3 regions of the Paeniglutamicibacter sp. ORCA_105 genome follow, and region 3 is predicted to be linked to each of the others. Evidence: riboswitches for the same ligand, from Rfam matches in the RefSeq annotation. Region 3 holds a riboswitch; each other region holds the start of a gene.
The links. Region 3 has a riboswitch for S-adenosylmethionine ahead of ACIPUB_RS04875 (hypothetical protein). Riboswitches for the same ligand answer to the same signal wherever they lie in the genome.
Positions count from the first base shown of each region.

Region 1: linked by a shared signal. The riboswitch ahead of ACIPUB_RS09425 (bifunctional o-acetylhomoserine/o-acetylserine sulfhydrylase) and the one ahead of ACIPUB_RS04875 (hypothetical protein) in region 3 are both predicted to bind S-adenosylmethionine.
Region 2: linked by a shared signal. The riboswitch ahead of ACIPUB_RS04300 (methylenetetrahydrofolate reductase) and the one ahead of ACIPUB_RS04875 (hypothetical protein) in region 3 are both predicted to bind S-adenosylmethionine.

Region 1 is NZ_JBIXLM010000015.1:34,905-39,009, reverse strand. Features, by position in the region: gene ACIPUB_RS09440 (phosphotransferase family protein) at 1-239, opposite strand, end outside; gene ACIPUB_RS09435 (CPBP family intramembrane glutamic endopeptidase) at 358-1,116, shown strand; gene ACIPUB_RS09430 (VOC family protein) at 1,325-1,969, opposite strand; SAM riboswitch class IV at 2,135-2,250, shown strand; gene ACIPUB_RS09425 (bifunctional o-acetylhomoserine/o-acetylserine sulfhydrylase) at 2,324-3,667, shown strand; gene ACIPUB_RS09420 (homoserine O-acetyltransferase) at 3,670-4,105, shown strand, end outside.
Region 2 is NZ_JBIXLM010000006.1:13,571-17,675, reverse strand. Features, by position in the region: gene ACIPUB_RS04310 (ABC transporter substrate-binding protein) at 1-86, shown strand, start outside; gene ACIPUB_RS04305 (ABC transporter permease subunit) at 86-1,873, shown strand; SAM riboswitch class I at 2,257-2,373, shown strand; gene ACIPUB_RS04300 (methylenetetrahydrofolate reductase) at 2,477-3,403, shown strand; partial or broken gene metE (5-methyltetrahydropteroyltriglutamate--homocysteine S-methyltransferase) at 3,459-4,105, shown strand, end outside.
Region 3 is NZ_JBIXLM010000006.1:135,561-139,665, forward strand. Features, by position in the region: gene ACIPUB_RS04865 (APC family permease) at 1-1,139, shown strand, start outside; gene ACIPUB_RS04870 (histidine phosphatase family protein) at 1,216-1,821, opposite strand; SAM riboswitch class IV at 1,868-1,991, shown strand; gene ACIPUB_RS04875 (hypothetical protein) at 2,007-2,441, shown strand; gene ACIPUB_RS04880 (hypothetical protein) at 2,595-2,906, opposite strand; gene ACIPUB_RS04885 (acyl-CoA thioesterase) at 3,045-3,509, opposite strand; gene ACIPUB_RS04890 (App1 family protein) at 3,510-4,105, opposite strand, start outside.

The DNA of each region.
Region 1 (4,105 bases), on a different contig from region 3:
CTCAAGGCGGTGGGCAACTGGAAACTGAACGTGCCCGACAGCGCCTGAACCAGGTCCACCCGTCGTTGCATGTCCGCGGCGGCCTCGGCGGTGCGACTCATCCGCATGACCGCCTGGTCGCGGGCCACCAGCACGAGGTGGAATTGTCCGCCCTCATCGACTCGTGCTGCCTTCCAATCCGGGCCCGGGAAAAGGGCGTTGGCCAGTTCGTATTCGTGGGGCAGCGCTTCTCGGGTCACCCCAACCATCCTGGCATGTCAACGGGTGTGTGGGTACACAGGATCAACACGTAGGATCGAACGCATGGGTTTGGAAGCGTCGGGAAACACCCGGTTCGGCGAAGTGTTGGGGAGATCGATGACTGACGCCGCTACGCGCCGTGGACTGAAGATCGAGCTGCTCATTGTCCTGGGTCTGTCCCTGGGCCGATCGGGTATCTATGCCATCGTGAACCTCATCGACAAGATGACTCGGGCGCCCCTGGGCTCACAGACGACGTCGCTGAACAACCCACTGAACCAACGCCAGTACTTCGACCTGACTTACCAGCTGCTGGACATCTTTTTTGCCCTGGTGCCGGTGATGCTGGTGTTCTACCTGCTCTGGAGGATTCCCGGAGGCAACCCGTTTGGCAGGCTGGGCTTTGACCTGACGCGGCCGGTACGCGACCTGGGCTGGGGAATCGGACTGTTCCTGGCCATGGGCATCGGAACCCTGGGCGTCTATGCGTTGGGACGTGCGCTCGGCTTGACCACGATCATCGTGCCGGCAGCCCTGGACGATTATTGGTGGACGGTCCCGATTCTGGTCTTCTCCGCGATCCGCCACGGCATCCTGGAAGAAGTCATCGTCGTCGGGTACCTCTTTGAGCGCCTCGGGCGACTGGGCTGGGGCAAATGGCAAATCATTTGCGCCAGTGCCGTGCTTCGGGGCAGCTACCACCTGTACCAAGGCATTGGCCCCTTCATCGGGAACATCGCCATGGGTGTGGTTTTCGGCTACGTGTATTCCAGGAAGGGCAGGGTCATGCCGCTGGTCATCGCCCACGCGTTCCTGGACGTTGCGGGATTCGTCGGTTATGCGCTGGTGGGTACAGCAATCGGGTTGGGTTCCTAAAGCACGGTTTGATCACTTTTCGCCGATGACTTTTGGTTTCCGGCCGGATCGATAGGCTCGAGGAAATCAGGCCCACCGGCATCCCTCGCGCCCCGCTTGGTGTGGCGCCGAAACCGTCGGCGGAGCAGACCAGGAATTAAGCAGTGCGGGGGTGTCCGGATCACCTCCGGACACCCCCGCATTGCTAGTGCTTCCCATGACTGCTTTGTTACAGCGTGATGGGACCCGTGGGAGTCTCAAAGGTCACCGAAAGGATTCCCGGCGTCCCGTTCGGCGCCTGCCAATCGACAACAACGTCGCCAACGGGCAACTGCTCGGGTTGTCCGAGCCAGTCGGCGACACGTTCGCTGGAGCCGGCGATGCAGATTGAGGAAATTTTCCCCACAGGATCCAGGGCCTTCGAGGGGTGCAGATCCTCGGTGCCCTCATCCCAGCGAAGCATGTAGGGAACCTGCGGGTCCGCAATCAGGCCGTTGATGCCGATCTGGCGCCAGGTCAGTTCCCGTCCATCGGGGAATTTCCGGTTTCCCGGTACCGAGCCGCGGCCCAGGCGTGCCTCGGCTGGAGCCAAGTCGTCAACAGCGACGCACCACCCCATCCAGCCACCCCCGAGTTCGGAGCGGGCGCGAACGGCCTGGCCAAACGGCGCCTTGTCAGACGACGGGTGGTTGAGTACTTCGACAACTTCCAGGTACTGGTTGTTCTTCAGCGGGAAGATGACATTGCGCGTACCAAAACGTGGGTGCACACCGCCCTTTACTGATTCGAGTCCAAGAACCGCGCCGATCCGAGCGGCAGTTGCCGCGAGACCGTCGGGTCCACAAGCGTAAGTTACATGGTCCAACCTCATCATGTGCCCATCATGGCACTTTGTGATCTGGCTCTCGACTTAGGTTCACCTAACTTGCGTTTCAGTTGGTTGTTTTAAACGTCTGCGGCTAGTGCGATTGCCGTCAACTTGTCACAATTTGAGATGTGGTTGCGAACATGTGAAGCCCTGGGCCAGACTTATTGACAAGGTCATGAGTTTCAGCAGAAAGCCCCGGCTTGCTGAACGGCAACCCTCCGCCGCGGTGGGGTGCCCCGGGTGAAGACCAGGCCCCACGTCAAAATGACGTGGGACAAGCGCGGGAATGCCCCCAGCCAGGACACGGCCACCGCCGGAGTCGGCTTCGGGCATACCCCTAGAATCCTTGAAGGGGAAGAGATGTCTAACAACTGGTCCTTTGAAACCCGCCAGATCCACGTGGGGCAGGAGCCCGACTCCGCAACCGGTGCCCGAGCACTGCCCATCTACCAGACGTCGTCATTCGTGTTCCCGAGCGCCGAAAGTGCCGCTGCACGTTTTGCGCTGGCCGAGCTCGAACCGATCTACACGCGTATCGGCAATCCCACGCAGGACGCCGTCGAGCAGCGCATCGCCAGCCTCGAAGGAGGAGTTGGCGCACTGCTGTTGGCCTCGGGACAAGCTGCCACCACGTATTCGATCCTGAACCTTGCCGAGGCCGGCGACCACATCGTGGCCAGCCCGAGCCTCTACGGCGGAACCCAAAACCTGTTCAAGCACTCGCTGCGCAAGCTGGGCATCGAAGTCACCTTTGTTTCGGACCCGGATGACCTGGAAGGCTGGCGATCAGCCGTCCAGCCCAACACCAAGGCGTTCTTCGGCGAAGTGGTTTCCAACCCGCGCCAGGACGTGCTGGACATCGAAGCGGTTTCCGCCATTGCGCATGAGGCAGGTGTGCCGTTGATCGTTGACAACACCTTGGCCACGCCGTTCCTGATTCGCCCGATCGAGTGGGGAGCCGACATCGTGGTCCACTCCGCCACCAAGTACCTGGGTGGACACGGAACGGCAATCGCCGGTGTCATCGTTGACTCGGGCAATTTCGACTTTGCCGCCGACCCGCAGAAGTACCCCGGCTTCAACACCCCCGACGAGTCGTACAACGGCATGGTCTTCGCCCGGGACCTCGGCGTCAACGGTGCACTAGGTGCCAACCTTGCCTACGTCCTCAAGGCACGCGTGCAACTGCTGCGCGACCTCGGGTCGGCAGTTTCCCCGTTCAATGCATTCCTGATTGCCCAGGGGCTGGAAACGCTGTCGCTGCGCATGGAGCGCCACGTCTCCAACGCCGTGGAAGTTGCACAATGGCTGGAGGCACAACCACAGGTGCAGCGCGTCCACTACGCGGGGATCGAATCCAGCGCGTGGTTCGAGCGCGGGCGCAAGTATGGCCCCAAGGGCATTGGCGCCATTGTTTCGTTCGAGATTTCCGGCGGGAGCGAGGCGGGCCAGGGCTTCGTCGACGCGCTGACGCTTCACTCCCATGTCGCCAACCTCGGCGACGTGCGTTCGCTGGTTATCCACCCGGCGTCGACGACCCACGCGCAGCTCACCGAGGAGGAGCAGGTTGCCGCAGGCGTGTCCCCGGGACTTGTCCGCTTGAGCGTCGGCATTGAGAATATTGCCGACATCATCGCCGACCTGAAGGTTGGCTTCGAATCAGTGGCCGCGTCGGCCGATGTTGAATTTCAGGGTACCCGGTGAGTGTGGAGACAAACGTGGTCCTTTATGACGCAGAAACGGCAGCGGCGTTGGACTACGCCCCCGACGGCATCCTGCAGCACCTGCACACCGGTGCCTATACGTTTGAGACCGGTGCGACGCTGCCGGAAATCGTACTGGGATACGAGACCTGGGGCACGCTGAATGCCGATGCCTCCAACGCCGTCCTCATCGCCCATGCACTGACAGGGGATAGCCATGTCGCCCGTGGCGCCTCGACGGAACCCGGCTGGTGGGACGGCTTTGTGGGACCGGGCAAAACGGTGGACACCGATAAATACTTCGTGGTTGCAGCCAACATGGTCGGCGGTTGCTCCGGCAGCACCGGCCCGGCCAGCCTTGACCCGGACGGGGTCCCCTGGGGATCACGGTTCCCGTTCACGACCATCAAGGATTCGGTGCGGCTGGAGGCACGCCTGG
Region 2 (4,105 bases), 120 kb from region 3:
AGGGCGAATCGGCCAGGGTCCGCGATGTTGAGCGCGACCCCCGCGAACGTGCACTGATCACCAACCGCACGGGAATCGCCGACTGATGGCGCGCACGGCCCCGGCAATCAACGCACTTTCCCGCCTGCTGGCCCTTGCCGCGGTAACGGTCGTGATCGGCCTGCTGCCGTGGCTATCGGGCAGCAAGCCCGAATACACGATCCTGCGTGCCCGCTATGCGGATCGGGAAGCGACACCGGAAACCCTGGCGATGATCCGTGACGAGCTCGGCCTGGACCGCGGCCCGGTGGCGATCTTCCTGGCCTGGGCCGGCGGGGTGGCCCACGGCGACCTGGGAACCTCCTGGATCACCAACACCCCGGTGGGTCCCGGGACTGTCTCCGCCCTGGGCGTCTCGTTGACCCTGATGGGATGCGCGGTGGCGGTGGCGGCAGTCGTGGCCGTGCTGCTGTGCGTCCCTGCGGTGGCGCGCGGTCTGGCCGGAAAGCCGGGCAGCGGATCCGGGGCCGTTGCGGCGGGAATGACGGCGCTGCCGGAATTCCTGTTGGCCGCCATGCTGCTGATTGTCGGAGCCGTCTTGCTGGGGTGGTTCCCGCCCTACGGCTGGCAGGGCCTGCACCACGCGGTGCTGCCGGCGCTTTCGCTCGGGTTGCCCGCCGGCGGGCTGATCGGGCGCCTGGCCTCCGAAGCCATCAGCGCCGCCTTCGCGGAGAAGTGGGTGGCGACCTGGCGGCTCGCCGGGGCGCGCCGCGGCCAGCTCACCGCGGCCGTGCTGCGCCGGGCCATGCCATCGGTGACCAGCCAAGTCGGCCTGGTCCTGATCGGGTTGACCGGCGGGGCAGTGGCTGTGGAAAAGGTCTTCGCGATCCCCGGTTTGGGCCGGGCCATTCTGGGCGCCGCCAGCGCCCAGGACATTCCGGCGCTGCAAGCCGGGGTGCTGGCGCTGTTGCTGCTGGCCGTCATCGTGGGTTCGGCCTGCGCTGCGGTGCGCCTGCTGTTGCTGGGCAGGGCACTTCGCTCCGGTACGGTTCCGGCGCCGGAGACCATGCGCTTCACCCGCCGACGTGAGATGCTCCTGCCGCTGGTGGTGGCCTTGGCGCTGGTGCTTTTGGTCGTAGCCGGACTGTTGCGCGATCCGTTCGCGTCCGAGCACGCGAGGCTGGCTGCCCCGAGCCTGGCTCTGCCCTTCGGAGCCGATGCCAGCGGACGCGACCTATTGGCCAGAGTGGGGCATGGTGCGCTGTCGACCTTGGGGACTTCCCTGCTGGTGGTGCTGGTTTGCCTGGTCCTGGGGCTGGTCATCGGGCTGTTTCCGCATGCGTCAACCGGTCCGGTGGAGGTCGCCAACGCTGCCCCGCCGATCCTGGTGGGCCTGATGGTCGCGGTGGTCACCGGTCCGTCGCTGCTCGGCGCCGCCATCGCGGTCGCATTGGTGGGTTGGGCACCGCTGGCGGCGCACGCGGCGGCACTGGGACAGGAAGCGCGGGCCCGGCCGTTCGTAAAGATCCTTCCGGTACTGGGCGTGGGCCCGGCCCGGATCCTGCTCAGGTATGTCCTGCCGGCGATCCTTGGTCCGGTGTTCAGGCACGCCATGCTGCGGATTCCCGGGATCGCGCTGGCGCTGGCCTCGCTGGGATTCCTGGGGCTGGGGCCCCGGCAGCCCACCCCCGAGTGGGGGCTCATCCTGGCCGAGGGAATCAACTACGTCGAAAGGGCGCCGTGGACGGTCGCAGCTCCCGCTGCCGCCTTGGTGCTCACCTCGGTCCTGGCGGTGTCGCTCTCCGGCCTGAACTGGAACCGCCGCCAGGGCAACCCCGGGAACGATGCCCCGATCCGCGAGGGGCACAAAAGTACTGCCTCGTCCGGCGAGTAACGCCCCCCTGCGCAGGGGGGCTTCACGGAAAAGGAATCAGGGTCATCGCGGTGGGGTCGCAACTCCGCCCCGGCAGTCCGTCACGACCATGGCACTACGGGTGAAAACCATTCCTCGCCCCCGGATCCCGGCACATGGAATCGGTCGCGAGCACGCCACTCCTTCGCGTCACATTGGCTTCACGGAAGTCCCGCGACGTCATGCCGGTGCCGGGAATCCCTGCGGATACACCGAAAACGCGAATGGACGGCCGTAACAATGTGACCGCGGCGGCCCGGCGAAAATGACGCCGTGTGGACACATGAAGTGATTTTGCCCTTCGTGACGGCTGTGCCGGCAAGCTCCTTGCACGTGCCCTCGAACCTGTTCCAAGATGAATACATCAACCATCAAGAGCGGCTGAGAGATCTGGCTCGTTGACGCCGCAGCAACCATCATCCGATGGATTCCCTTCCCTGGGACTCCATCGGCGAGGGTGCTACTGCCAGAAGCGATGGAGCCGCTTCAGCGTTCACTCATCATCGCCGCAGGACATCCGTGACGGATCCCTGGGGCTTTTGTGGCGATCCCTGATGCCTCCCTCGAATCGACGAGGAGACATGCATGAGTATTGGAACGACAGCCGCACCGCCGTCACTGTCCTACGAGTTGTACCCTCCGGCGAACCGCGACGCCGCCGAGGGAATCTTCAACAGCATCCGGGCCCTGGAGGCGACCGATCCCGACTACGTGTCGGTGACCTATTCGGGCTCCCCGGCACGCCGAAACGCGTCCCTTGAACTGATCGAGCACTTGATCCAGAACACCCGGCTGCGCCCCCTGGCACACCTGACCTGTGTGGGGGAGAGCCGCGAATCCCTGCAGAACCTGATCCGCCACTTCGTTTCCCTCGGGGTCCGCGGGGTGCTGGCGCTGCGCGGGGACCTGCCGACGGACCCCGAGGACTGGCGCGGCGAGTTCCCCTTCGCCCGCTACCTGATCGAGCTGATCCGCGAGGTTGAGACCGACCACTCGGCCGCCCTGGCCGGAGGAAGACTGGGGGTGGGTGTCGCCGCCTACCCGATCCGGCACCCCGAATCCCCATCCTTCGAACACGATGTGGAAGTGTTGCTGGCCAAGGAGCGCTCCGGGGCCAACTACGCCATCACCCAGGTCTACTTCCGTGCCAATGAGTACACCAACCTCGTGGATTCGGCCCGCCGCGCTGGGGTCACCATCCCGATCATCCCCGGCGTCATCCCGCTGAACTCGGTCAGGCGCCTGAACCGGCTGGCCTCGATGGCCGGGATTGCCCCGGACCCGATCCTGGCCCACGCGCTGGAAACCGCCGGCTCGGATTCCGAGCGCCACCGCATCGGCGTGGACGCCGCAGTCACCCTGGCCCGGAGGGCCTTCGACGACGGGGCACCGGGCGTGCACCTCTACACCTTCAACGACCACCGCGGCTCCCTCGATGTCGTCGAGCAGCTCGAATTGCCGCGGACCCGCGCACAGGCCAGCAACACCTGGGCCACCCGCGCAGCTGTCTAGAACCACACACCTTCCCACCGCTTTCCACAACGTCAGAACAAATAGGAGAACCACCATGTCGAAGCCAACTTTCCCCGCCGCATCCATCCTCGGCTACCCGCGCATCGGACCCAACCGCGAGCTCAAGAAGGCCCTCGAATCGCACTGGGCCTCACGCACCGACGAGGCCGCGCTGCACGCCGCGGCCCGCCAACTGCAGAACGCCAACCTGGCCAAGCTCACCGGACTCGGGCTCAAGCCCGATGACGCCTCGCTGCCCGGCGACTTCGCCTACTACGACCAGGTGCTCGACGCCACCGTCGCCCTCTCGGCCCTGCCCACCCGCTTCGCGGACCTGGCAGGCCAGAACGGCGCCATCGACACCGCCGCTTCCTTCGTGCTGGCCCGCGGCGACGAATCCCGCGCCCCGCTGGAAATGACCAAGTGGTTCGACACCAACTACCACTACCTGGTCCCGGAAATCGGGGAAGCGACCCCCATCAAGGCCAACGCCGCGGCGCTTGTCGAATCCTTCACCGCCCACGCGGCCAACGGCAACACCATCCGCCCCACCCTCGTGGGCCCGATCAGCTACCTGCTGCTGGCCAAGGCCGAGGACGGCGCTCCCGCCGGCTTCGACCCGCTGTCGCGCATCGACGAAGTGGTCAACGCCTACGCCCAGGTCCTTGCAGCCCTGGCCGCCGCCGGGGCACCGTGGGTGCA
Region 3 (4,105 bases):
ACGCCCAGATGTCCCGGGCGGTGCCGCAGGCCGGATCCGCCTACGCCTACACCCAGCAGGCCTTCGGCGGAACTGTCGGTTTTGCCACGGGCTGGACGCTGATGCTCGACTACTTGTTCATCCCGATGATCAATTTTCTGCTCATCGGCATCTATCTCAACACGCAGTTCCCTGCGGTCCCCGCCTGGGCGTTCTCGCTGGTGTCCCTCGTGCTGGTGCTGGGCCTGAACATCATCGGCATCAAGTTCATCGGCCGGCTCAGCGCCACGGTGGTCGCCTCCTCGGTGCTCATGATCGGCATCTTCGTGGCGCTGGTGCTCAACCAGGTCCTCAACGCCGATGCCCCAAGCCTGTTGGCACCGTTCTCCTTTGGCGCCGACGGCCTGGGCCCGATCTTCTCCGGCGCTGCCATCCTCTCGCTCTCGTTCCTGGGATTCGATGCTATTTCGACCTTGTCGGAGGATGCGAGGAATCCCGGCAAGACGATTCCCGCCGCGATCGTGCTCACCACCTTGGCCGGCGGCCTGATCTTCATCGTCGTTGGCTGGGCCGGGGCATTGATCCACCCGGACCACACCACCTTCACCGATCCGGATGCCGCGGGCGTCGAGCTCATGGCAGGGGTCGGCGGTTCGGTGCTCACCGCGATCTTTGTGGCGGTCTACGTTGTGGGGTCATTTGGTTCGGCCATGGCCTCGCAGGCCAGCGTGACCCGAATCCTGTACTCCATGGGCCGTGACGGATTGCTGCCGCGCCGCATGGGCATGCTCAATCGCCGTTTTTCCACCCCCGTCTATGCCACCCTCGTGGTCTCCGCGGTGTCGCTGACCTACCTCTTCGTCAGCTTGGAGACTGCGGCCTCGGTGGTCAGCTTCGGGGCCCTGGTTGCGTTCTCCATGGTGAACCTTTCGGTCATCAAGACCTTCTTCATGGATGCTAAGGCGCGCGGTGCCCGTTCGGTGTTGCTCTACCTGCTCATGCCCCTGGTGGGATTCGCGCTGACCATTTGGTTGTGGACCTCACTCTCCGGCGTCAGTCTTGTGGTGGGACTGATGTGGTTCGCCGCGGGAATCGGCTTTTTGGCCATCCGCACCAAGGGCTTTCGCACGTCCCCGCCGAAGCTTTCCTTCGAGGACTGACGCCGATCCTGAATTGCCGCCCCCACGACGTTTCGGCGCCGTGCGGGCGGCATCGCCGTTTGCCGAACGGGACCCTCTAGTCCAGACGCCGGTCCTGCCAACTGCGCATGGTCCACCGCGATTTGGCGGCAGCATCCAGCGTCACCACCCCGGTGTTGGCCAGGGGCGTAGGGCTCAGCAGGCCGGGGTCGAAGTTGGTGCTTCGGGAGGCAAGCCATGTCACCAGCATTGCGGCATGGCTGACCACCACCAGCTTTCCGGTCCCAGCGGCGCGCGCCTGTTCGATGACTGAGTTGAATCGATCCAGTGCCGTGTGCGCATCCTCGCCGCCTGCAACCTTGGCGGCAAGGTCGCCTGAAAGCCACCGGAAAAACACGTCACGGTAGGCAAGCTGGGCCTCGGGATCGTTGCGCATCTCCAGGTCACCGGCGGAGATTTCGCTCAGCCCCACGTGCTCGGCAAGGATAAGTCCGCGGGAATCGGCCAAGGGCGTTGCGGTCATCTTGGCGCGCAGCAACGGCGAGGAGAAGACCGCGTCCACATCTTCGGCACCGAGCCTCCGAACTAGTTCCCGTGCCTGGGCCAGGCCGGTCTCATCCAGCGGCGCGCCGGGGGCCGCGGTGTCCAGGGCCTGGGCCACGTTGGAGGCTGTCTGCCCGTGGCGGATCAAGATGAGTCTCATTCACTCACTCTAAAACGTCGCCGGTGGTTTGGTACGATGAAACCAGCTTCACGAGACACGCGCCAGCTTTGGGCTCCGACCCGGCGCGACACCAACCCCATGCTTCAAGGGTGGTTCGGATGACGAAGCGGTCCTGGCAGCAGCCGCTGCCTTGGGGACAAGAGCACACGAAAGGCGCCGCCACCTTGCGCAATGAGTCACGTTCCATCGACACCTGTACCTCGTTCCACTCCGGACACCGCACCAATCCCCGGGCCATCAGGAGCCTCATGGCCCGCCCCACGCTTTGGGCGCCCGCTGACATCGAGGTCGCGATGTCCCTGACCCAGGGCCTGACACTGCATGTCTTTGCCGGAGGCACCCACCACCAGGTGTTCGCCCACGACCTACCGGTCATTGTGCAACTGCTGCGCATTGCGCCGCAGCCGGCTCCGGGGATTTCACTCGGGCGGGTGAATTTCCACAACAACGCGATTGCCCTTCCCGCCGATCCGCGCCACAGTGCCGGGCTGCGCTACTTTTCCTTCAGCACCGAACCGCTCTCTGCATGTACCTTCGACCGCGATGAGGAATTGGCCCGCGACTTCGAGTCCCTGACGGGTGACCTGCAACTTTCCTAGGATTCCGGGCGGCGAAAACCGCCTTGGACACAAGGTTGGCGGTCGCAGTCCACCGGTGTTTGGCGGGCCACGCATTTGTCGGTGGTTTAGAACGAGCTATTGCTTCAGCTCTTCGACAATGCTGTTTCCTGTTTCCGGTCGGGATTCCCATGCCTACGATTCATGGAAACGTACCCGACCGTCCTCAAGGACCTCGATGACCGATTCGCAAACTCCGGTTGAGGTTTCCTTGTTAGCGCCAAGGTGTACGTAGCGAAAGTTTAATTTATCCGCATTGCGAGTGCCGACGAGATAGCCTCGGACGACCGCCCCACCGGAGTACTCTGCCCAAACCACTTCGTGATCTTGGTGGTAGGTAAATGTGGTGGATTGCCCTACTTCTCCTGTTGCAGAATTCTCAACGCCGCAGAATACTCGGCCGTCCAAGGACACGGTGTCGGCCTGAGGTGCAGTTTCAGTGCTCATGCTCCGAACAATAGCAACGCATTGCACGGGAGAGTCCAAGGCTTGTCTCAATGTGACGGTTCGACGTGTCCCTAGGTGGGGCTGGGCATTAGGCCTTGCACGGCAACGATTGTCCATTGCGTCCGGAAAGAGAAAGCATTAGCGGAAAATCGGGTCGGCCGCGTAGTGCGCCAGCGCTTCCTTGTTCCCCGGGCTAAGTCGAAGCAATCGCTGCTCGTCAACGGCGAAGAATGCCAGGGTGGTTGCAGCACGAACGCACACCCCGCCGTCCACCGGATCGTGGAACTCGTAGCTGATGTCGAAACTCGCGGCCTTGATGGTGCTGATCCACAGGTCCACGTGCGCCGGGACGTTGCGGTAGTCCAACGGTTTGAGGTAGCGCACGCGGTGCTCGACGACCAGGATCTGCGTGTTTTCCGGGACCGTGGAGAACAGGTCGACCTGCGGCATGATGCCGGGCTTTCCGGTGCCGCCGGGCACCCCGAAACCGGCGATGCGCGCCTCTTCCATCATGCGGACCAGGTTCACGTTGTTGATGTGTCCGTAGGCATCCATGTCTCCCCAACGCATGGGGACCTCGACGCGGATCTTGTGTCCGGACATTCAGTCGATCCTTGCGGGGTCATCGGGGCTGATGATGCCCAGGCCCTCCAGCTTCTCGGCGATGCGCGACCCGTCGGGCTCGTAGACCCAGGGCACTCCGGGGGTGGAATTCAGGATCCCCTGGCTGCGCCCACCGGCCAGCACCGCCTCGGAGGGGGTCAGCTGGCGAATGACGATGGCCTCGACATGGCGGGGATAGCGGCGGGCGAATTCGGCGTAGAGATAAGGGTCGTGTTGGCCGTCATCGCCGATCAGCAGCCATTTCATGTTCGGGAATTCGGCGGCGAGACGGCGCAACTGGTCGGCCTTGTGCTGCATGCCCGAACGGAACCAGCCGCGCTCGGTGGCGCCCCAGTCGGTCAGCAGCAGCGGGCCCTGCGGGTAGAGGTTGCGCGAGAGGAATCGGGTCAGGGTCTGGGCGACGTTCCAGGCACCGGTGGAGAGATAGAAGGTGGGGGCGCCGGGCTTGTCTCGCATCAGCCGCTCCATCATCACCGGCATCCCCGGTGTGGCCAGTCGCGCATGCTCGGAGAGCACGAACGAGTTCCATGCCGCCAGCAGCGGGCGCGGCAGAGCGGTGACCACCACGGTGTCGT